DNA from 2 places in the Paenalkalicoccus suaedae genome. Region 2 is predicted to be linked to the other one. Evidence: a T-box and tRNA genes for the amino acid it is inferred to sense, from the RefSeq annotation. Region 2 holds a T-box; the other holds one or more tRNA genes.
What was found. A T-box is a leader RNA that pairs with one kind of tRNA and senses whether it is charged. The one in region 2 lies ahead of leuS (leucine--tRNA ligase), so its partner is inferred to be a tRNA-Leu.
Positions count from the first base shown of each region.

Region 1: it encodes a tRNA-Leu, which carries the amino acid that the T-box ahead of leuS (leucine--tRNA ligase) is inferred to sense. The anticodon was not compared.

Region 1 is NZ_CP041372.2:95,818-107,122, reverse strand. Features, by position in the region: gene mcsB (protein-arginine kinase McsB) at 1-975, opposite strand, end outside; gene mcsA (protein-arginine kinase activator protein McsA) at 972-1,514, opposite strand; gene FLK61_RS00950 (CtsR family transcriptional regulator) at 1,539-2,006, opposite strand; rRNA gene rrf (5S ribosomal RNA) at 2,665-2,781, opposite strand; rRNA gene FLK61_RS00940 (23S ribosomal RNA) at 2,905-5,843, opposite strand; tRNA gene FLK61_RS00935 (tRNA-Ala) at 5,984-6,059, opposite strand; tRNA gene FLK61_RS00930 (tRNA-Ile) at 6,081-6,157, opposite strand; rRNA gene FLK61_RS00925 (16S ribosomal RNA) at 6,255-7,819, opposite strand; tRNA gene FLK61_RS00920 (tRNA-Ala) at 7,983-8,058, opposite strand; tRNA gene FLK61_RS00915 (tRNA-Pro) at 8,067-8,143, opposite strand; tRNA gene FLK61_RS00910 (tRNA-Arg) at 8,148-8,224, opposite strand; tRNA gene FLK61_RS00905 (tRNA-Leu) at 8,234-8,322, opposite strand; tRNA gene FLK61_RS00900 (tRNA-Gly) at 8,359-8,433, opposite strand; tRNA gene FLK61_RS00895 (tRNA-Leu) at 8,437-8,521, opposite strand; tRNA gene FLK61_RS00890 (tRNA-Lys) at 8,535-8,610, opposite strand; tRNA gene FLK61_RS00885 (tRNA-Thr) at 8,615-8,690, opposite strand; tRNA gene FLK61_RS00880 (tRNA-Val) at 8,746-8,821, opposite strand; rRNA gene rrf (5S ribosomal RNA) at 8,829-8,945, opposite strand; rRNA gene FLK61_RS00870 (23S ribosomal RNA) at 9,069-11,305, opposite strand, start outside.
Region 2 is NZ_CP041372.2:2,693,696-2,705,000, reverse strand. Features, by position in the region: gene mnmL (tRNA modification radical SAM protein MnmL/YtqA) at 1-289, opposite strand, end outside; gene ltaE (low-specificity L-threonine aldolase) at 286-1,311, opposite strand; gene FLK61_RS14505 (MDR family MFS transporter) at 1,456-2,658, shown strand; T-box leader at 2,699-2,901, shown strand; gene leuS (leucine--tRNA ligase) at 2,949-5,366, shown strand; gene FLK61_RS14495 (BaiN/RdsA family NAD(P)/FAD-dependent oxidoreductase) at 6,305-7,549, opposite strand; gene FLK61_RS14490 (hypothetical protein) at 7,806-8,495, shown strand; gene proC (pyrroline-5-carboxylate reductase) at 8,900-9,706, shown strand; gene FLK61_RS14480 (secondary thiamine-phosphate synthase enzyme YjbQ) at 9,706-10,107, shown strand; gene FLK61_RS14475 (putative polysaccharide biosynthesis protein) at 10,124-11,305, shown strand, end outside.

The DNA.
Region 1 (11,305 bases), 1.4 Mb from region 2:
CAAAAATCCTGGCTGTGTTAATACCATCAGCTCATTTAAAATTTTTGCATCAATTCCTTTAATAATCCCTGTATCAATTCCTAGACGGATATCAGAGAGGCGTTGCATCGCTTCCTTCGACTCCATTCGGCGACTATAAGAGAGTATGCCGAGAGAACGATAAATGCGATCCTCTACAATATTAGTAGACTGAGTTAAGAGCTGTTCTCTGGCTGCTCTCTCCCTCTCTACTAATTGCGAAACCACGCTACGCAAGTCCTCCACTATTTCACTCTCCGACTCACCCAAGGTCGTCTGGTTAGAAAGTTGAAATAGGTTACCTAAAGCTTCGCTACCTTCCCCGTAAATTCCTCTAACAACTAAGCCAAGTTGGTTAATTGCCGGTAAAATTCGGTTTAGCTGATTCGTCATAACTAAAGCGGGAAGGTGCATCATTACTGATGACCTGAGACCAGTACCAACGTTTGTCGGACAGCTCGTTAAGTAGCCTCGACGCTGATCGTAAGCGAAGTCTAGCTTCTCCTCCATCCAATCGTCCATGTCATTTGCGTATTTTAGCCCTTCTTGAAGCTGAAAGCCAGGTAATAAACACTGGATGCGGAAATGATCCTCCTCATTGACCATTACGCTCAATGATTCATCCTCACTTAGTAACACTGCGCCAGCCTTTGACTTTCCAGAAAGGTTTGGACTAATTAAGTGCTTCTCCACTAAAATACGCTTCTCATTATCTGTTAAGTCATTCATTTTTATTAAAGAAAGCTCTCCAAATCGCTTATGCGAGTGACCCGCAAAGTGTGCCTCGACCTTTTCAGGTACAGGGGACAGTTCTTCTTCATTTGCGATAATCGGGAACGTAATTCCTTCTAAATTGCGCGCTAATCTTACTCTGCTACTAATCACAATATCCGAATCTGGTCCTTCGTTTTTCATCCAAGGACTAGTCGCATTCTGAATAAACGAATGTAGCGTCATGATGATTCGCCTCCTTTCCCTTTAAGAGAGTGCTCTAAAGAACGAATCTCATCACGGGTAGTAGCGGCTGCTTCGAACTCTTCTTCAGCTATTAACTGCTGAAGCTTTTGCTTTAAATCTTCTATTTGTTTATATACATGAAGGTCCTTTCCTTTACGCTTCGGCACTTTTCCAGTGTGCTGTGCATTTCCTCCATGAATCCTTCTTAGAACAGGATCAAGCTTCTCATCAAAGCTCTCGTAGCAGTCAGCACATCCAAAGCGACCAATCTCAGCAAACTGTCTATATGTCATCCCACAGGACGGACATTGCTTTTCTGCTCGCTGCTGTGCACCTATCTCACGCGATGGCTTTTGTTGCCCCGCAGTATCAAGTAACCCGGAGAGGAGCTGGTGAATCGAAAAGCTGTTTGAGCCAGGAGTGTAATCTCCCCGCTCTTTCGCACAAACATCACAAATGTGGAATTCTGTTTTCTCCCCATTGATAATCTTTGTAAAATGGAGTGTGGCTTCACGCTCCTGACACTCTTGACAAAGCATCTTTACCCCTCCTCTTATCGAAAATTAGGATGATTTATACTTAAGTGTCTTTAACATACCAATCATAAGTCTTGCTCGAAGCTCATCCCGTAAAGGGAGTGGAACTGCTATTATATTTCTTTCAATAACAGTTTTCATTAAATGTGACTCGCGTGGTGTAATTGCCTCTTCTTCTGCCAGCCTATCAATCATATCCTCCGCCTGTGCCTGTGCAATAGTATCACCGACAAGCTTCATTAAATGATCATATAGAGCAGGCTGATTATCTACTTGAAGCTTAATAATGCGAATATACCCTCCGCCACCACGCTTACTCTCCACGAGATAGCCCTTTTCTTCTGTAAATCTCGTACTAATAACATAGTTAATTTGAGAAGGTACACAATCAAACTGTACAGCAAGCTCGCTACGCTTCACTTCAATTATTGCATCCTCATTCTTTTCAATGACCTGCTTTAAATAATGTTCAATAATATCAGACGTATTCCTCATCGCTGTCTCCTCCTTGACCTCTAAAGCAGACGGTCGATCTCTCACATAGCTGGTCAATCTGACTTTGACTATATTTGACGTTAACTATATTATAGCGAATAAAAATCAACTTGCAACTATTTTGCTTCTATGTACACCACTATCTTTTATTCCACAAAAAAGCCCGATCTAATCATCATTCTAGACAGAAAATCGAGTTAATATGTATACGAGGGATGATTTCAATTTGTTGCTTATTTAATAATGGAAGTATTTTTTTACAACATCTGAATGTACTATCTACTTGTTGTATAAGGAAGATTAAATGATGCATCCTCTCTTTGATTTGGTGCATACAGACTTCTAAATGACGCATTCAAGCACGGATGTGATGCAAAGCTAGTTGAACAGACTCATACGAAGACCCAACTGACGCACTCCATCCTAGATGTGATGCAAATGCCGTTCTATCCGATGCATACACTCCTTCATTTGATGCAAATCAATCTGCGGCGACGCATACGGAAGATCAGGTGGCGCACTCACTATCCAATATGATGCAAACGACCTCTAGCCTGACGTAAACGATCGATAAATCAACGACCTTCCCGTTAAAAAGGCAGCTAGTTTCTCTTTTTAACACACAAAAAAACACCCACCATCAGGTGGATGCTCGTTTGCCCAGCAACGTCCTACTCTCACAGGGGGACAGCCCCCAACTACCATCGGCGCTAGAGAGCTTAACTTCCGTGTTCGGCATGGGAACGGGTGTGACCTCTCTGCTATCGTCACTAGACTATGATTTCTTGCTCCGCTATGCGAATCAAGAAAGATAAAGGTCGTTGACCTTTCAAAACTGGATAGTGAACATGTAGAAGAAGAATCGTCTTAGTTGACGCCTTCTGTAAAACTATATATCTTGGTTAAGCCCTCGATCGATTAGTATCTCTCAGCTCCGCATATCGCTATGCTTCCACACGAGACCTATCTACCTCATCATCTCTAAGGGATCTTACTCACTATAAGTGATGGGAAATCTCATCTTGAGGGGGGCTTCATGCTTAGATGCTTTCAGCACTTATCCCGTCCACACGTAGCTACCCAGCTATGCTCCTGGCGGAACAACTGGTACACCAGCGGTGTGTCCATCCCGGTCCTCTCGTACTAAGGACAGCTCCTCTCAAATTTCCAACGCCCGCGACGGATAGGGACCGAACTGTCTCACGACGTTCTGAACCCAGCTCGCGTGCCGCTTTAATGGGCGAACAGCCCAACCCTTGGGACCTACTTCAGCCCCAGGATGCGACGAGCCGACATCGAGGTGCCAAACCTCCCCGTCGATGTGGACTCTTGGGAGAGATTAGCCTGTTATCCCCAGGGTAGCTTTTATCCGTTGAGCGACGGCCCTTCCATACGGTGCCGCCGGATCACTAAGCCCGACTTTCGTCCCTGCTCGACCTGTATGTCTCGCAGTCAAGCTCCCTTATGCCTTTGCACTCTGCGAATGATTTCCAACCATTCTGAGGGAACCTTTGGGCGCCTCCGTTACTTTTTAGGAGGCGACCGCCCCAGTCAAACTGCCCACCTGACACTGTCCCTGAACCGGATCACGGTTCGAGGTTAGAATGTCAAAACAGCCAGGGTAGTATCCCACCAATGCCTCCACCGAAGCTAGCGCTCCGGTTTCCAAGGCTCCTACCTATCCTGTACAAGCTGTTCCAACATCCAATATCAAGCTACAGTAAAGCTCCATGGGGTCTTTCCGTCCTGTCGCGGGTAACCTGCATCTTCACAGGTAATATAATTTCACCGGGTCTCTCGTTGAGACAGTGCCCAAATCGTTGCACCTTTCGTGCGGGTCGGAACTTACCCGACAAGGAATTTCGCTACCTTAGGACCGTTATAGTTACGGCCGCCGTTTACTGGGGCTTCAATTCAGAGCTTCTCCCGTAAGGGATAACCCCTCCTCTTAACCTTCCAGCACCGGGCAGGTGTCAGCCCCTATACTTCGCCTTGCGGCTTCGCAGAGACCTGTGTTTTTGATAAACAGTCGTTTGGGCCTATTCACTGCGGCTCTCTCGGGCTTGCACCCTAATAGAGCACTCCTTCTCCCGAAGTTACGGAGTCATTTTGCCGAGTTCCTTAACGAGAGTTCTCCCGCGCGTCTTAGAATTCTCTTCCCGCCTACCTGTGTCGGTTTGCGGTACGGGCACCAGCTTTCTCACTAGAGGCTTTTCTTGGCAGTGTAGGATCGGGAACTTCGCTACTAAATTTCGCTCGTGATCACAGCTCAACCTTACGGTAGACGGATTTGCCTATCTACCAGCCTCACTGCTTCAGCGCACACTTCCAATCGTGCGCATTCCCTACCTTCCTGCGTCCCCCCATTGCTCAAACAAAAGCGTGGTGGTACAGGAATATCAACCTGTTTGCCATCGCCTACGCCTTTCGGCCTCGGCTTAGGTCCCGACTAACCCTGAGTGGACGAGCCTTCCTCAGGAACCCTTAGGCTTTCGACGGAGGGGATTCTCACCCCTCTTTTCGCTACTCATACCGGCATTCTCACTTCCAAGCGCTCCACAAGTCCTTCCGGTCTTGCTTCGCAGCCCTTGGAACGCTCCCCTACCATTAACACCCTAAGGTGTTAATCCATAGCTTCGGTGATACGTTTAGCCCCGGTACATTTTCGGCGCAGAGTCACTCGACCAGTGAGCTATTACGCACTCTTTCAATGATGGCTGCTTCTAAGCCAACATCCTGGTTGTCTAAGCAACTCCACATCCTTTTCCACTTAACGTATACTTTGGGACCTTAGCTGATGGTCTGGGCTGTTTCCCTTTTGACTACGGATCTTAGCACTCGCAGTCTGACTCCCGAGGATAAGTAATTGGCATTCGGAGTTTGACTGAATTCGGTAATCCTGTGGGGACCCCTAGTCCAATCAGTGCTCTACCTCCAATACTCTTCCCTCGAGGCTAGCCCTAAAGCTATTTCGGGGAGAACCAGCTATTTCCGAGTTCGATTGGCATTTCACCCCTACCCACACCTCATCCCCGCACTTTTCAACGTGCGTGGGTTCGGGCCTCCATCCAGTGTTACCTGGACTTCACCCTGGACATGGGTAGATCACCCGGTTTCGGGTCTACAACCACGTACTATGTCGCCCTATTCAGACTCGCTTTCGCTGCGGCTCCGTCTCTTCAACTTAACCTTGCACGTAATCGTAACTCGCCGGTTCATTCTACAAAAGGCACGCTGTCACCCATTAACGGGCTCCAACTACTTGTAGGCACACGGTTTCAAGATCTCTTTCACTCCCCTCTCGGGGTGCTTTTCACCTTTCCCTCACGGTACTGGTTCACTATCGGTCACTAGGGAGTATTTAGCCTTGGGAGATGGTCCTCCCAGATTCCGACGGGGTTTCACGTGTCCCGCCGTACTCAGGATACACTCCGGAGGAGGGAGTCTTTTGACTACAGGGCTGTTACCTTGTACCGCGGATCTTTCCAGATCGCTTCGTCTAGACTCTCTCTTTCTTACTCCGTATGGAATGTCCTACAACCCCAAAAGGCAAGCCTTTTGGTTTGGGCTAATTCCGTTTCGCTCGCCGCTACTAAGGAAATCGCATTTGCTTTCTCTTCCTCCAGGTACTAAGATGTTTCAGTTCCCTGGGTCTGCCTTCTCATATCCTATGGATTCAGATATGGATCCTACCCCATTACGGGTAGTGGGTTCCCCCATTCGGAAATCTCCGGATCAACGCTTACTTACAGCTCCCCGAAGCATATCGGTGTTCGTCCCGTCCTTCATCGGCTCCTAGTGCCAAGGTATCCACCGTGCGCCCTTATTCGCTTAACCTAACTTACTGTTAGGACGTCGTTTTACTTCTTGGCTATCTTCTAAGACACTCGGAAAAACCTTTCGTTTGTTTCCAAACGGATTGATTTTCCGGTGATTCTTTTCTACATGTTTATTACTATCCAGTTTTCAAAGGTCAATGGTGGAGCCTAGCGGGATCGAACCGCTGACCTCCTGCGTGCAAAGCAGGCGCTCTCCCAGCTGAGCTAAGGCCCCAAAAATTAATTTTGTGCAAAATGGTGGGCCTGAGTGGACTCGAACCACCGACCTCACGCTTATCAGGCGTGCGCTCTAACCAGCTGAGCTACAGGCCCATTTTGACAAAAAAATATAGTGTTTTTAGAGAGATGATCTCTCAAAACTAAACAAAAGGGTCGAATGCGAAGTTCGATTGAGCTTAATGCTCCTTAGAAAGGAGGTGATCCATCCCCACCTTCCGGTAGGGATACCTTGTTACGACTTCACCCCAATCATCTGTCCCACCTTCGGCGGCTGGCTCCATAAAGGTTACCTCACCGACTTCGGGTGTTACAAACTCTCGTGGTGTGACGGGCGGTGTGTACAAGGCCCGGGAACGTATTCACCGCGGCATGCTGATCCGCGATTACTAGCAATTCCGGCTTCATGTAGGCGAGTTGCAGCCTACAATCCGAACTGAGAATGGCTTTATGGGATTTGCTCAACCTCGCGGTTTTGCTGCCCTTTGTACCATCCATTGTAGCACGTGTGTAGCCCAGGTCATAAGGGGCATGATGATTTGACGTCGTCCCCACCTTCCTCCGGTTTGTCACCGGCAGTCACCTTAGAGTGCCCAACTAAATGCTGGCAACTAAGGTCAAGGGTTGCGCTCGTTGCGGGACTTAACCCAACATCTCACGACACGAGCTGACGACAACCATGCACCACCTGTCACTCTGTCCCCCGAAGGGGAACGTCCTATCTCTAGGAGTGGCAGAGGATGTCAAGACCTGGTAAGGTTCTTCGCGTTGCTTCGAATTAAACCACATGCTCCACTGCTTGTGCGGGCCCCCGTCAATTCCTTTGAGTTTCAGCCTTGCGGCCGTACTCCCCAGGCGGAGTGCTTAATGTGTTAACTTCGGCACTAAGGGCATCGAAACCCCTAACACCTAGCACTCATCGTTTACAGCGTGGACTACCAGGGTATCTAATCCTGTTTGCTCCCCACGCTTTCGCGCCTCAGCGTCAGTTGTAAGCCAGAAAGTCGCCTTCGCCACTGGTGTTCCTCCATATATCTACGCATTTCACCGCTACACATGGAATTCCACTTTCCTCTCTTACACTCAAGTCTCCCAGTTTCCAATGACCCTCCACGGTTGAGCCGTGGGCTTTCACATCAGACTTAAGAGACCGCCTGCGCGCGCTTTACGCCCAATAATTCCGGACAACGCTTGCCCCCTACGTATTACCGCGGCTGCTGGCACGTAGTTAGCCGGGGCTTTCTCGTGAGGTACCGTCAAGGTGCCGGTCTATTCGTGCGGCACTTGTTCTTCCTCATAACAGAACTTTACGATCCGAAGACCTTCATCGTTCACGCGGCATTGCACCGTCAGGCTTTCGCCCATTGCGGATGATTCCCTACTGCTGCCTCCCGTAGGAGTCTGGCCGTGTCTCAGTCCCAGTGTGGCCGATCACCCTCTCAGGTCGGCTACGCATCGTCGCCTTGGTAAGCCATTACCTTACCAACTAGCTAATGCGCCGCGGGCCCATCCTGTAGTGTTAGGTAAAACCCAACTTTTACAAGGGAACCATGCGGTTCCTTTGATTATCCGGTATTAGCTTCGGTTTCCCGAAGTTATCCCAGTCTACAGGGCAGGTTGCCCACGTGTTACTCACCCGTCCGCCGCTCATTCCACATCATTCACTCCGAAGAGATCGTGATGCTTCCTGCGCTCGACTTGCATGTATTAGGCATGCCGCCAGCGTTCGTCCTGAGCCAGGATCAAACTCTCCGATAAATCGTCGAAGTTTGAACTTCTGACTAACATTCGAGTAAACTCGAACAACGAATCTAGCGATTCATTTTGAAGAACTAGGTTCTTCATTTAAAAAAATTGACGAGATGGTTTTCATCTCTTTTAATTCCTTCGCTTCGTCTTTTGTTTAGTTTTCAAAGATCAATGGTGGAGCCTAGCGGGATCGAACCGCTGACCTCCTGCGTGCAAAGCAGGCGCTCTCCCAGCTGAGCTAAGGCCCCGTAAAAAATGGTCGGGAAGACAGGATTCGAACCTGCGACCCCTTGGTCCCAAACCAAGTGCTCTACCAAGCTGAGCTACTTCCCGATAATGGCGCGCCCGAGAGGAGTCGAACCCCTAACCTTTTGATCCGTAGTCAAACGCTCTATCCAATTGAGCTACGGGCGCATATAAAATTGGTGCCGAGGGCCGGACTTGAACCGGCACGGTAATCACTTACCGCAGGATTTTAAGTCCTGTGTGTCTGCCAATTCCACCACCCCGGCAAGGGTAGTTATGTAACAGTCATACAGTATAATGTATGGAGCGGAAAACGGGATTCGAACCCGCGACCCCCACCTTGGCAAGGTGGTGCTCTACCACTGAGCTATTTCCGCAAATGGTGCGGGTGAAGGGAGTCGAACCCCCACGCCCGAAGGCACTAGATCCTAAGTCTAGCGCGTCTGCCAGTTCCGCCACACCCGCAAAAATAAAACTATGGTGAGCCATGAAGGACTCGAACCTTCGACCCTCTGATTAAAAGTCAGATGCTCTACCAACTGAGCTAATGGCTCCTAGTGGTGCTGGCCAGAGGACTTGAACCCCCAACCTACTGATTACAAGTCAGTTGCTCTACCAATTGAGCTAGGCCAGCATATAATATAACACTAAGAAGTGATTATTACAATATTTATTTTAAAAAAGTTTTATGGTGGAGGATGACGGGCTCGAACCGCCGACCCCCTGCTTGTAAGGCAGGTGCTCTCCCAACTGAGCTAATCCTCCATATAAAGCCCAGCAACGTCCTACTCTCACAGGGGGACAGCCCCCAACTACCATCGGCGCTAGAGAGCTTAACTTCCGTGTTCGGCATGGGAACGGGTGTGACCTCTCTGCTATCGTCACTAGACTATGATTTCTTGCTCCGCTATGCGAATCAAGAAAGATAAAGGTCGTTGACCTTTCAAAACTGGATAGTGAACATGTAGAAGAAGAATCGTCTTAGTTGACGCCTTCTGTAAAACTATATATCTTGGTTAAGCCCTCGATCGATTAGTATCTCTCAGCTCCGCATATCGCTATGCTTCCACACGAGACCTATCTACCTCATCATCTCTAAGGGATCTTACTCACTATAAGTGATGGGAAATCTCATCTTGAGGGGGGCTTCATGCTTAGATGCTTTCAGCACTTATCCCGTCCACACGTAGCTACCCAGCTATGCTCCTGGCGGAACAACTGGTACACCAGCGGTGTGTCCATCCCGGTCCTCTCGTACTAAGGACAGCTCCTCTCAAATTTCCAACGCCCGCGACGGATAGGGACCGAACTGTCTCACGACGTTCTGAACCCAGCTCGCGTGCCGCTTTAATGGGCGAACAGCCCAACCCTTGGGACCTACTTCAGCCCCAGGATGCGACGAGCCGACATCGAGGTGCCAAACCTCCCCGTCGATGTGGACTCTTGGGAGAGATTAGCCTGTTATCCCCAGGGTAGCTTTTATCCGTTGAGCGACGGCCCTTCCATACGGTGCCGCCGGATCACTAAGCCCGACTTTCGTCCCTGCTCGACCTGTATGTCTCGCAGTCAAGCTCCCTTATGCCTTTGCACTCTGCGAATGATTTCCAACCATTCTGAGGGAACCTTTGGGCGCCTCCGTTACTTTTTAGGAGGCGACCGCCCCAGTCAAACTGCCCACCTGACACTGTCCCTGAACCGGATCACGGTTCGAGGTTAGAATGTCAAAACAGCCAGGGTAGTATCCCACCAATGCCTCCACCGAAGCTAGCGCTCCGGTTTCCAAGGCTCCTACCTATCCTGTACAAGCTGTTCCAACATCCAATATCAAGCTACAGTAAAGCTCCATGGGGTCTTTCCGTCCTGTCGCGGTAACCTGCATCTTCACAGGTAATATAATTTCACCGGGTCTCTCGTTGAGACAGTGCCCAAATCGTTGCACCTTTCGTGCGGGTCGGAACTTACCCGACAAGGAATTTCGCTACCTTAGGACCGTTATAGTTACGGCCGCCGTTTACTGGGGCTTCAATTCAGAGCTTCTCCCGTAAGGGATAACCCCTCCTCTTAACCTTCCAGCACCGGGCAGGTGTCAGCCCCTATACTTCGCCTTGCGGCTTCGCAGAGACCTGTGTTTTTGATAAACAGTCGTTTGGGCCTATTCACTGCGGCTCTCTCGGGCTTGCACCCTAATAGAGCACTCCTTCTCCCGAAGTTACGGAGTCATTTTGCCGAGTTCCTTAACGAGAGTTCTCCCGCGCGTCTTAGAATTCTCTTCCCGCCTACCTGTGTCGGTTTGCGGTACGGGCACCAGCTTTCTCACTAGAGGCTTTTCTTGGCAGTGTAGGATCGGGAACTTCGCTACTAAATTTCGCTCGTGATCACAGCTCAACCTTACGGTAGACGGATTTGCCTATCTACCAGCCTCACTGCTTCAGCGCACACTTCCAATCGTGCGCATTCCCTACCTTCCTGCGTCCCCCCATTGCTCAAACAAAAGCGTGGTGGTACAGGAATATCAACCTGTTTGCCATCGCCTACGCCTTTCGGCCTCGGCTTAGGTCCCGACTAACCCTGAGTGGACGAGCCTTCCTCAGGAACCCTTAGGCTTTCGACGGAGGGGATTCTCACCCCTCTTTTCGCTACTCATACCGGCATTCTCACTTCCAAGCGCTCCACAAGTCCTTCCGGTCTTGCTTCGCAGCCCTTGGAACGCTCCCCTACCATTAACACCAAGGTGTTAATCCATAGCTTCGGTGATACGTTTAGCCCCGGTACATTTTCGGCGCAGAGTCACTCGACCAGTGAGCTATTACGCACTCTTTCAATGATGGCTGCTTCTAAGCCAACATCCTGGTTGTCTAAGCAACTCCACATCCTTTTCCACTTAACGTATACTTTGGGACCTTAGCTGATGGTCTGGGCTGTTTCCCTTTTGACTACGGATCTTAGCACTCGCAGTCTGACTCCCGAGGATAAGTAATTGGCATTCGGAGTTTGACTGAATTCGGTAATCCTGTGGGGACCCCTAGTCCAATCAGTGCTCTACCTCCAATACTCTTCCCTCGAGGCTAGCCCTAAAGCTATTTCGGGGAGAACCAGCTATTTCCGAGTTCGATTGGCATTTCACCCCTACCCACACCTCATCCCCGCACTTTTCAACGTGCGTGGGTTCGGGCCTCCATCCAGTGTTACCTGGACTTCACCCTGGACATGGGTAGATCACCCGGTTTCGGGTCTACAACCACGTACTAT
Region 2 (11,305 bases):
TGTAGGCCTGAAAATAACCAATGTACTTCGCTTTTGGCCATTTGCGATGCATGCGTTCTTTGACGTCATGAAACTGCGTGACAACATCAAATTCTCGATCTCCAGCAAAGTCACCTGAGCCTCGAACGCTACAAAACGTACAACCTCCATGTGCAACTTTGCCATCCCGATTCGGGCAATCGAAGCCAGCGTCTAAAGGAATCTTCATGATCTTGTGACCGAAGTGTTCCTTTAAGTGCTGGTTCCATGTGTAGTACCGCTTACCATCTGTCATGTGAGCTGGGATCATGAAGCACCAAGCTCCTGAATGACCTTAATGACTTGCTCAATATCTTCTTTCGAAACATCTCTGTTTGTTGTGAAACGAAGAGAACCGGCTTTATAAGGAATAATACGAACGCCTTTTTCTTCAAAGAGATCGACCCATTCATGAACAGATCGTTTAGAAGGTGCGACGTTTGCCACGACAATATTTGTTTGCACCTCGTGATCAATTGTTAAATCAGTCCATGTACGTAAAGCCTCCGCGATTTTCTGTGCATGCTGATGGTCGACATGAAGCTGTTCGCGATGGTGCTTTAAGGCATAAAGACCAGGTGCTGCTAACACGCCTGCTTGTCTTAAGCCACCACCGAGCATTTTGCGGACTTTACGGGCGCGTTTAATAAACGGGGCGGGGCCTGCGAGCATCGATCCAACAGGAGCACCTAGCCCTTTTGATAAACAAAATTGAACCGTATCGACATACTGCGTGATCTCGGACGGTTCGACCTGTAAACTCGCAGCAGCGTTAAATAAACGAGCGCCATCCATATGGACGGGAATCTCGTATCGTTGAGCTAAAGTATAAAGCTCCTTCATATAAGAGAGAGATAAGACAGCTCCACCACCGCGGTTATGCGTATTTTCGAGCCAAATCAAGCCTGTCTCAGGGAAATGAATATCGTCTGAGCGAATGGAGCGCTCTACTTCATCTAGATTCATCTCGCCATTCGTGTGAGGGAGACTCATCGCCTGAACACCAGCAAACACAGACATCGCGGCGCCTTCGTAAATGAAGACGTGCGCATCGCGATCCATAATAATCTCGTCGCCTGGTCTTGTGTGAGCCAGGATCGCAGCCTGATTCCCTTGCGTGCCGCTTGTGACAAAGAGAGAGGATTCCTTTTGCACGAGCTCTGCTACGTATCGCTCTAGCTCATTGACGGACGGATCCTCTCCATAAACGTCATCTCCGACATCTGCTTCGGCCATAAGCCTTCTAAGCGTTTCGTTTGGTTTTGTGACCGTATCACTGCGTAAATCAATCATCTATGTAACACCTTCCGATCCTTATAAACTAATGAACTACGATTATACTATGACAAAACAGGATTTGCGAAGGAATCTTATTGTTGTTTTGTAGATAATCTACTACACTTAGTTAGAGAGTCTAAATGATTAAGGAGTTTTTTTATGCCTAGGGCGATATGGATATTAATTATTGGCATGTCTATTAATATAACGGGGGCATCTTTTTTATGGCCTCTTAACACGATTTACATGAGTGAGGAGCTTGGCAGATCTCTTACTGCCGCAGGAGTTGTACTAATGATAAACGCTGCAGCCGGGATTATCGGTAACTTAATTGGTGGCAAGCTGTTTGATTTTATTGGTGGTTTCAAAACGATGGTGATGGGTACGGGAATTGCGATGATGAGTGCGTTCACGTTAGCCGTTAACTATGAATCGTTTCCTGCATACGTGATTTGTCTCGTGTTAATTGGCTTCGGCGGTGGGATGGTAATCCCTTGTATGTATGCCATGGCTGGGGCCGTTTGGCCGGAGGGGGGCAGACGACCATTCAATGCGATGTACGTTTCTCAAAACGTTGGCGTTGCATTAGGGGCGGCGCTTGGCGGTCTGTTAGCGAGCTTTCGCTTTGATTTTGTCTTTTTAGGCAATGGTCTGATGTACGCCGTCTTTTTAATACTCGCTCTCGTTTTTTTCAGAAACTTAGAAAGTGGTACCTTAAAGGGACGCGCTACGAATGTTTTTGAACAAGCAGAGAAGATTGAGCATAAGCGTCGCTTTCATGCGCTTGCCATTTTGTGCATTGGCTTCTTAATTTGTTGGATTGCGTATACACAGTGGGCGTCGACGATCGCTGCGTTCACACAAGAGGTCGGCATTCCACTTAGTAGCTACAGCTTACTTTGGACGATTAACGGTCTGATGATTATTCTTTGTCAGCCGCTGATTCGCTTCTTCGTAGAGCGGTATGTGCATTCATTAAAGGCGCAGATTTACGTAGGACTAGTCATCTTTATGGCAGCGTACGCGGTGCTTTCTCAAACAGAGGTATTTACGGGCTTTGTTGTGGCTATGATTATTTTAACGATTGGGGAAATGTTTGTCTGGCCTGCGATCCCAACGATTGCACACCAGCTAGCACCAGAGGGGAAGGCTGGATTTTATCAGGGCATTGTCAATAGTATCGCGACTGGTGGACGACTAATTGGTCCTTTATTCGGTGGATTTATGGCAGATACGTTTGGGATGCAGATCTTGTTTTACGTGATTCTCTTCTTATTTATTATCCCATTTATTACGACAAAGCTATTTGATCGCGGCGTTCCGCATATCGACTTTCAGCGAGAAGAGAAGGAGGCGTCTTGACACACGCTTTATACATGCATACAATAGCATTACGTATAACGAAAGAACGTTGAGAAGGAATAGTAGGCATGTCGCGCTTCTTCAGAGAGTTAACGGGTGGTGAGAGTTAACAGTGCGAATGGTCGAACTCACCTTTGAGTGCGCATGTGCGCCGTCTAACCAGCGTTATTGGTGTTGAGTGAGCGTCGTGACGCTAATCGTGGGTGGTACCGCGGGAAGGATTTTAAACCTCTCGTCCCTTATGTATATTTGGGATGGAGGTTTTTTTATATTTTGAGGAGGTAATGACAGTGGCTTTTCATCACGAAAAAATTGAGTCAAAGTGGCAATCGTATTGGGAGGAACATCATACGTTTAAAACAGAAGAGGATCCAGCAAAGAAGAATTTTTATGCACTAGATATGTTCCCATATCCATCAGGTGCAGGCCTTCACGTTGGACACCCTGAAGGATATACAGCAACGGATATTTTAGCACGCATGAAGCGTATGCAAGGCTACAACGTCCTTCACCCAATGGGATGGGATGCGTTTGGATTACCAGCTGAGCAGTACGCGCTTGATACAGGGAATCACCCACGTGAATTCACGAAGCAAAACGTGGACACATTCAGACGTCAAATTAAAGAGCTTGGCTTCTCCTATGATTGGGAGCGCGAAGTGAATACAACGGACGAGGATTACTATAAGTGGACACAGTGGATTTTCATCCAGCTTTATAACAAAGGACTTGCGTACGTCGATGAGGTTGCCGTTAACTGGTGTCCGGCCCTTGGTACGGTACTTGCCAACGAAGAAGTCATTGATGGTAAGAGTGAGCGTGGCGGACATCCCGTAGAGCGCCGTCCGATGAAGCAATGGATGCTTAAGATCACGGAGTATGGTGATCGCTTGCTTGCGGATCTTGACGATCTTGATTGGCCGGAGAGCCTTAAAGATATGCAGCGCAACTGGATCGGCCGTTCAGAAGGCGCGGATGTAGACTTCCACGTTCCTTCTGCTGAAAAGACGATCACGGTCTTTACAACACGTCCTGACACGCTATTTGGTGCTACGTATTTAGTGCTTGCTCCTGAGCATTCCCTTGTTGACGTGCTTACAACAGACGAGCAACGTGATGCTGTCGAAGCATATCAAAAGCAGGTAGCAACGAAGAGTGACCTAGAGCGTACCGAGCTTGCGAAAGAAAAAACAGGTGTCTTCACAGGTGGCTATGCGGTTCACCCTGTCACAGGTGAAAATGTTCCTGTCTGGATTGCTGACTACGTTCTTGTTAACTACGGAACTGGCGCTATTATGGCGGTCCCTGGTCACGATGAGCGTGACAACGAGTTTGCTAAAGTGTTCGACTTGCCGATTGTAGAGGTTGTTGCTGGCGGAGACGTACAAGAAGAAGCTTATGCAGGTGATGGAGAGCACGTAAACTCCGATTTTCTCAATGGGCTGAAGAATGAAGAGGCAATCACGGCAATGTGTGATTGGCTAGAGTCGAATCAAAAAGGAAAGCGTCAGGTTACGTATCGTTTGAGAGACTGGCTCTTTAGCCGTCAGCGCTACTGGGGCGAGCCGATTCCAGTGATTCACTGGGAGGATGGCACGATGACGACGGTGCCGGAGGAGGAGCTTCCGCTCACGCTTCCTGACATGAACGAATTCAAGCCGTCAGGCACAGGCGAATCGCCGCTTGCGAACAACGAAGAGTGGTTGATCGTCACAGATCCAAAGACAGGCATGAAGGGTCGCCGCGAGACGAATACGATGCCTCAATGGGCTGGTAGCTGTTGGTATTACCTGCGCTACATTGATCCAAAGAACGATAAGATGCTAGCAGATCCTGCTAAGCTTGAGAAGTGGTTGCCTGTCGATATTTATATCGGTGGAGCGGAGCACGCTGTCTTGCACCTCCTTTACGCGCGATTCTGGCACAAGGTGCTTTATGATATCGGTGTAGTGCCAACTAAAGAGCCTTTCCAAAAGCTTTATAACCAAGGTATGATTTTGGGCGAAAATAATGAGAAGATGAGTAAATCAAAAGGAAACGTCGTGAATCCGGATGATATTATTCGCTCTCACGGAGCGGACACGCTTCGTCTATATGAGATGTTTATGGGACCACTTGATGCATCGATTGCATGGAGTGAGAACGGTCTTGACGGTGCGAGAAGATTCCTTGACCGCGTGTGGAGACTTCTTGTAACAGATAGTGGCGAGCTAAAAGACTCGATCGTGGACGCTGCCACAAGTGACGACATGTCGCGCACGTATCATCAAACGGTGAAAAAGGTAACGGAGGACTTCGAAGGACTTCGCTTTAACACGGGTATTTCTCAGCTAATGGTATTTGTTAATGAAGGCTATAAGCAGGAGAAGCTATCTCGTAGTCAGGTTGAAGGCTTCATCAAACTTCTTTCTCCAGTCGCACCTCACGTAGCAGAGGAGCTATGGAGCAAGCTTGGTCACAGTCAATCTCTCACGCATAGCACATGGCCTGTTCATGACGATGCATGGCTCGTCGAGGATGAGGTAGAAGTTGTTGTCCAAGTAAACGGCAAGCTTCGCGCAAAGATTAAAATTGCGAAGGAAGCATCGAAAGAAGACTTGGAAGCTGCGGCGTTTGACGTAGATAAAGTAAAAGAAGAAGTGGAAGGGAAGACAATCCGTAAGGTGATTGCGGTTCCTGGTAAGCTTGTAAATATTGTAGCGAATTAATATGGTGGTTGACCCCTTGTCTCCGGTTGGAGGTGAGGGGTTTTTTAGGTTGAGGGGTTTGAATGAAGGAGGTCAAGGTCAAGGGCGGGCACCTTCGGAGCCCCTGCGCGGCGGGCGCTACATACCTGTGTGGCTGGGAGGGCTTTTCGATCGGCCGAACTGAGCGGCCGCTCGAAAGGATTTTCACTGCGCGAAAGTGCTACACGGGTATTTCGCACCCGCCGCTTCGGGTCTCCTACGGTTGGGTTTATAAATTGTGGAATCGTTTTTGAATCGAAAAGGCCTTTTTAAATAAAAAACTACTTAGATGCTAGAAAGCTAGCAATAAAGGGCGTAGTCTTTAAATAAGTGGTTAAAGCCTTTCACAGCTGGCACTCCATTCAATTTAATCATGCAAAGTCAGGAGTAGCATCCAAGGAGCGGGTATGCGAATCAACTTTTGCGCTACCAAGTTCATGTGAATGAAGAGCCGAATATAAATAGACTGGGAACGGGTAACCAGGAGGTGTTTTCGGATAATGAGAGAGAGTTTTCGGATAATCGAAGGACATAATCGGATAATGGCACCAGGTTTTCGGATAATCGAAGGCTATAATCGGATAATGACACCAGGTTTTCGGATAATCGAAGGCTATAATCGGATAATGACACCAAGTTTTCGGATAATTGAAGGCTATATCGGATAATGACACCAGGTTTTCGGATAATCGAAGGCTATAATCGGATAATGACACCAGGTTTTCGGATAATTGAAGGCTATATCGGATGATGACACCAGGTTTTCGGATAATTGAAGGCTATAATCGGATGATGACACCAAGTTTTCGGAAAATCGAAGGCCATAACCGGATAATCCCCCCAGCCAACACCCATCGCCACCAACAAAAAAAGCTGGAACAGCTTACTCGCGCTTTTCCAGCCTCACCTTACTACTCTATCTATTGCACGACTTCATTTCCTTCTACCGCACACCGCTCCGCTGCAGCTTTCCCAGCCGTATAGCCAGTGGAGAAGGCGACGGTAATATTATATCCACCAGTGTATCCGTGCAGATCCATGACTTCTCCGCAAAAGAAGAGGCCTTGCTTCATTTTGGATTCCATTCGTTTTGGGTAGACTTCTTTCACGCTGACGCCACCGCCAGTTACGAATGCTTTCTCAATCGACAAGGTACCGGTTGCTGTCAGCTCAATGTGCTTCATCGCTTTTGCTAATGCACGTATTTTATCGTGACCAAGCTCCGTGCATACAGTCATGCCATCAATAGAAGCATTCTTTAAAAGAATCGGCATTAATCGTTCCGGAGCAAAGCCGGATAGCGCATTCTTAACGGCTTTCTTAGGCTCTGATTGAATCACTTTATTCAATCTCTGGAATAGTGTCTCTTCATTTTCGTCCACAAAAAGATCGATCTCCATAGGCACGGAGGATACGTCATGCTTCTTTTTAGCCTTGATGACATACTGGCTACAGCGCAGGCCGATCGGACCGGAGACACCAAAATGGGTGAAAATCATGTCGCCGCGATGGGCTTTAATAAGCTTACCCTTTTTTGGATCGATCACGGAGAGTTGCACGTCGCGAAGGGAGAGCCCTTGAAGCTCCTTCGTGTGGATAAAGCTGTCGCTCATCGTGATGGGTACCTCAGTCGGGTATAAATCGGTGATCGTGTGACCGGCTTTTTTCGCCCACGGGTAGCCGTCGCCAGTGGATCCCGTGTAAGGGACAGACATACCACCGACTGCTACGATCACGTTTTTAGCTTGAATTAACTCTCCGTCCGTAAGCTCCACGGCACTGACAGCATCCTCTGTATAATGGATGTCCGCAACCTCTGTTTTAGTGCGTATCTCCACGTTTAACGATCGAATCTTATTTAATAATGCTCGAACAACCTCAATCGCTTTATCATTAACGGGGAACATTCTGCCGTTATCTTCTTCCTTTAACGGGATATTCAACCCTTCAAAAAAGGCAATGATATCCTCGTTGTTAAAGATAGAGAAGGGACTGTACATAAATCGACCGTTACCTGGGATGTGCTTAATGATTTCAGCGGCATCGACTCGGTTCGTCACGTTGCAGCGTCCGCCTCCGGAAATAGCTAGCTTGCGCCCGAGCTTACTGCCTTTATCCAGTAAAAGCACGCTAGCGCCGTGAGACGCACTCGCGACTGCTGCCATTAGTCCGGAGGGACCACCGCCTATAATTACTACATCTTTCACGTAAATCGCTCCTTTGATTTGCTCTCACACGATTGTACGGTTTCTAGATAGAAAATGCAATAAGGCCTTGTTTTTAAGCAAATTTGCTTAAAATGTGGCTTCTGTCATGATCATGTCACATTAGCAACAGATTTTTAATGAATTGTCTGTTTTATTCTGAATTTTACTGTGGTACACTTCTTGTGGAAGATTTTATGCTAGGAGGTTTTTTACCATGTTAGGACAGCTACGACAACGATTCACCGCTAAAAAAGAGCGGTTTGCAGAAGAGACGCAGGAACGAATTCGCCAATATGCTACTTTAGAGCGCCAAGCTGCTCTTCAAGATATGAAACAGAAACACGAAAGCCAGACGTTATTAAATCAAGCCGTGAGTGAGTATTTGACAACCGTTCACCCAAGCTTTTTATTACACCCAGACGTACACCGCGCAGTATTAAATATGCTATTTGCACGTTCAGAAGGAACGTTCAGCATGTCTATTTCGATGACGAAGGAAATGAGAAAAGCTTATTCGTTCTATCATAATGATTTAAAGCCGTTTATCGTAGCGCTTGAAGAGCGCGGTTTTAGACTAAACGGTAATGAAGAGCTATTTTTAACGTCTTTATTAACGAAACTACGGGAGACTAACTATCGCATGCTTTCGGAGCGATACGGCGACTTTATTTCCATTGAAATGTCGCTATCTGATGCGTTCTATCGGTATTTTGTCGTTGTACCTCGTGAGTCAAGGTTTGAAAGTGGACACTTAGATTTCTTTGCAACGTATTTAAATCATAAGAAAATTGAAGATTTTACGTGGACAAAGAATAAAATGAAGCGCCAGCTACGTCAGTTTGCTAAGCAACATAAGCACCTTAGCCGTAAAACATCTGATCAGCAGCTAGCTAAGTTAGGATAGGTAACGGTAAGGTGGATGCACGGTAACGGTAATTAAATAATGTAGAGAAGGTGCCAATGCGATCATATTGGTGCCTTTTTTTGTCGTGAGGAATGCGGGCGAGGGAAGGGGAAATGCACGCGGAGTGGAGCAGAATGCAGACAGCTAAGGTGGAAATGCACACGACGAGGTGGGAAATGCACGCGGTGCAAAAGAATGACACCCTGAAAGGTAACATGCACGCGCCATAAGACAACGTACACGACGCTCCACTATAAATAGCGTCTCTCCGACACCATCATCCTACAAAAAGCAGCGAGACAGCCACACGAATAATGACTTAGCCCTTTTTTCTGTCAAAAAAAGCTAGCATCATACTTGCGTCAGCGTTGAAAAGTGGTATCGTTGTAGAGAGGAAAGGGGTAATGGTGATGAAGCAGAAACTTTTATTTATTGGAGCTGGCCGAATGGCGGAAGCGATTATTGCGGGTATTGTGAAAACAAACCCTGAGGCGATTGGCTCTATCACAGTAGCGAACCAAACAAATCAAGACACCTTACATAGATTAGAAGAAACGTATGGCGTAGCAACAACAACAGTATGGATGAGCGAGGTCGAAAGTCATGATGCGATTATTCTCGCAACGCCTCCTCACACGCATGATGCGATCCTAAGAGACTTAGCTCGTGTGATTGATCACAAACTTGTTTTGACCGTTGCGGCGGGGATTGATCCAGCGTACATGGAGGAGCGTTTGCCTAGTGGGACTCCGACTGCATGGATTATGCCGAATACGGCAGCGCAGGTTGGGGAATCGATGTCTACTTATACATGCGGAGAGTATGTCACAGCCAAGCATCGCGAATTGATTCAAGCAATATTAGATGCTATCGGCTATTCCGAAGAGTTTCCTCCACAGCTCGTTCATGATCTAACGGCAATTACAGGGAGCGCTCCGGCCTTTTTGTATCATATTGCGGATGCGTTAGAAAAAGCGGCAGAGTCGTACGATATTTCGCAAGAACAGGCACGAGAGCTTGTCATTAAAATGATGAAAGGCTCCATTGCGATGCTAGAAGAAGGGCATGAGCCGAAGGATTTAATTGCGCAGGTGGCCTCACCTGGAGGTTCAACAGCGCAAGGGTTACTCGTTCTAAAAGAAAGACAGGTGCAAGAGGCATTTAAAGAGGCAGTTATAGCTACGAATAAGCATGCGAGAGGAGCGGAATAATGGTTACAAAGCTAAAGCTCTCAACAAATAGTCGGGATGAAATGGTGGATATAACGAAGCAAGTAGCAGAAGTGATTCGTGATCACGGTGTGCAAAATGGCGTGGTGCATGTTTACTGTGCGCATACAACAGCAGGAATTACGATTAATGAGAATGCCGATCCCGATGTGAAAACCGATATGTTACGAAGGTTTGATGAAGTGTACCCATGGGATCATCATCTCGATAAGCATGCGGAAGGCAATACAGCTGCGCATATGAAAGCCTCTACAGTAGGTTCTTCTCAAGCAGTTATTATTCATGAATCAGAAATGATTCTTGGCACGTGGCAAGGCATTTATTTTTGTGAATTTGATGGTCCAAGACAGCGCTCCGTTTTTGTTAAAATTATAGAATCTTAAGTAGGGGACAAGACTCATGTCAGAACAACAGCTTATTAGAGGGACGATGATTTTGAGTATGGGAATTTTTATTACAAAAATTCTTGGACTTATTTACGTGTTCCCATTTACAGCATTAGTCGGTCAGCAAGGACTGGCCTTATATACGTATGGGTACACGCCTTATACCGTGCTTTTAAGTGTGGCAACATTAGGCGTTCCTCTTGCCGTATCCAAATTTGTATCAAAATATAATGCGCTTGGAGACTATCACACTGGTCAACGTTTGCTTAAGTCGGGTCTAATTTTTATGTCGATAAGCGGGTTTATTGCATTCCTTCTTCTATTTTCCCTAGCAGAGCCGATAGCGAATCGTGTTTTAGACGCGGATGATTTAAGTGGGAATACAATCTCCGACGCTGTGTTTGTTATTCGTATGGTGAGTGCCGCTCTGATTGTCGTTCCTGTCATGGCGATTATTCGAGGCTACTTTCAAGGGCATAATTCGATGGGACCGACCGCAGTTTCACAAGTCATCGAGCAGGTCATTCGCATCGCATTTATTCTTCTCTTAACATGGATTATTTTGTATCAGTTTGAGGGCTCACTAGGCACAGCAGTTGGATTCGCCACATTCGGCGCATTTGTTGGAGCGATTGGCGGACTCGTCGTACTCTTATATTATTATAAGAAACGAATGCCGTCGCTGCAGGAGCAGGTAAAAGAGAGTGCGGTGGATCATAAGCTACCGCTATCCACGATGTATAAAGAGCTTATTCGGTACGCGCTACCTTTATCGTTTGTTGGTCTCGCGATTCCGCTTTATCAAATGGTCGATTTATTTACGTTCAACCATGCGATGATCACACGAGCAGGGTTTGAAGCAGTCGAGGCAGAGAGATATTTTGGTGCTTTCCAGCAGGCTTCTCATAAATTAATTATGATTCCTGTATCCATCGCAACAGCGATGTCCTTGACGATTTTACCAACAGTTACAAAAGCACATACGATGAATGATACAGATCGGTTGCAACGAACGGTCACGCAAACGTATCAGATTATTGTCTTTTTAACTGTGCCAGCGGCGATTGGTCTCATGCTTGTTGCGACTCCAGCTTATGCGGCGCTGTTTGGATTTGACGGGTTACAAATTGGGGCAGAGGTGCTTCGTGCATATGCTCCAGCGGCGATTCTTTTCTCCGTGTTTGCTGTTACAGCC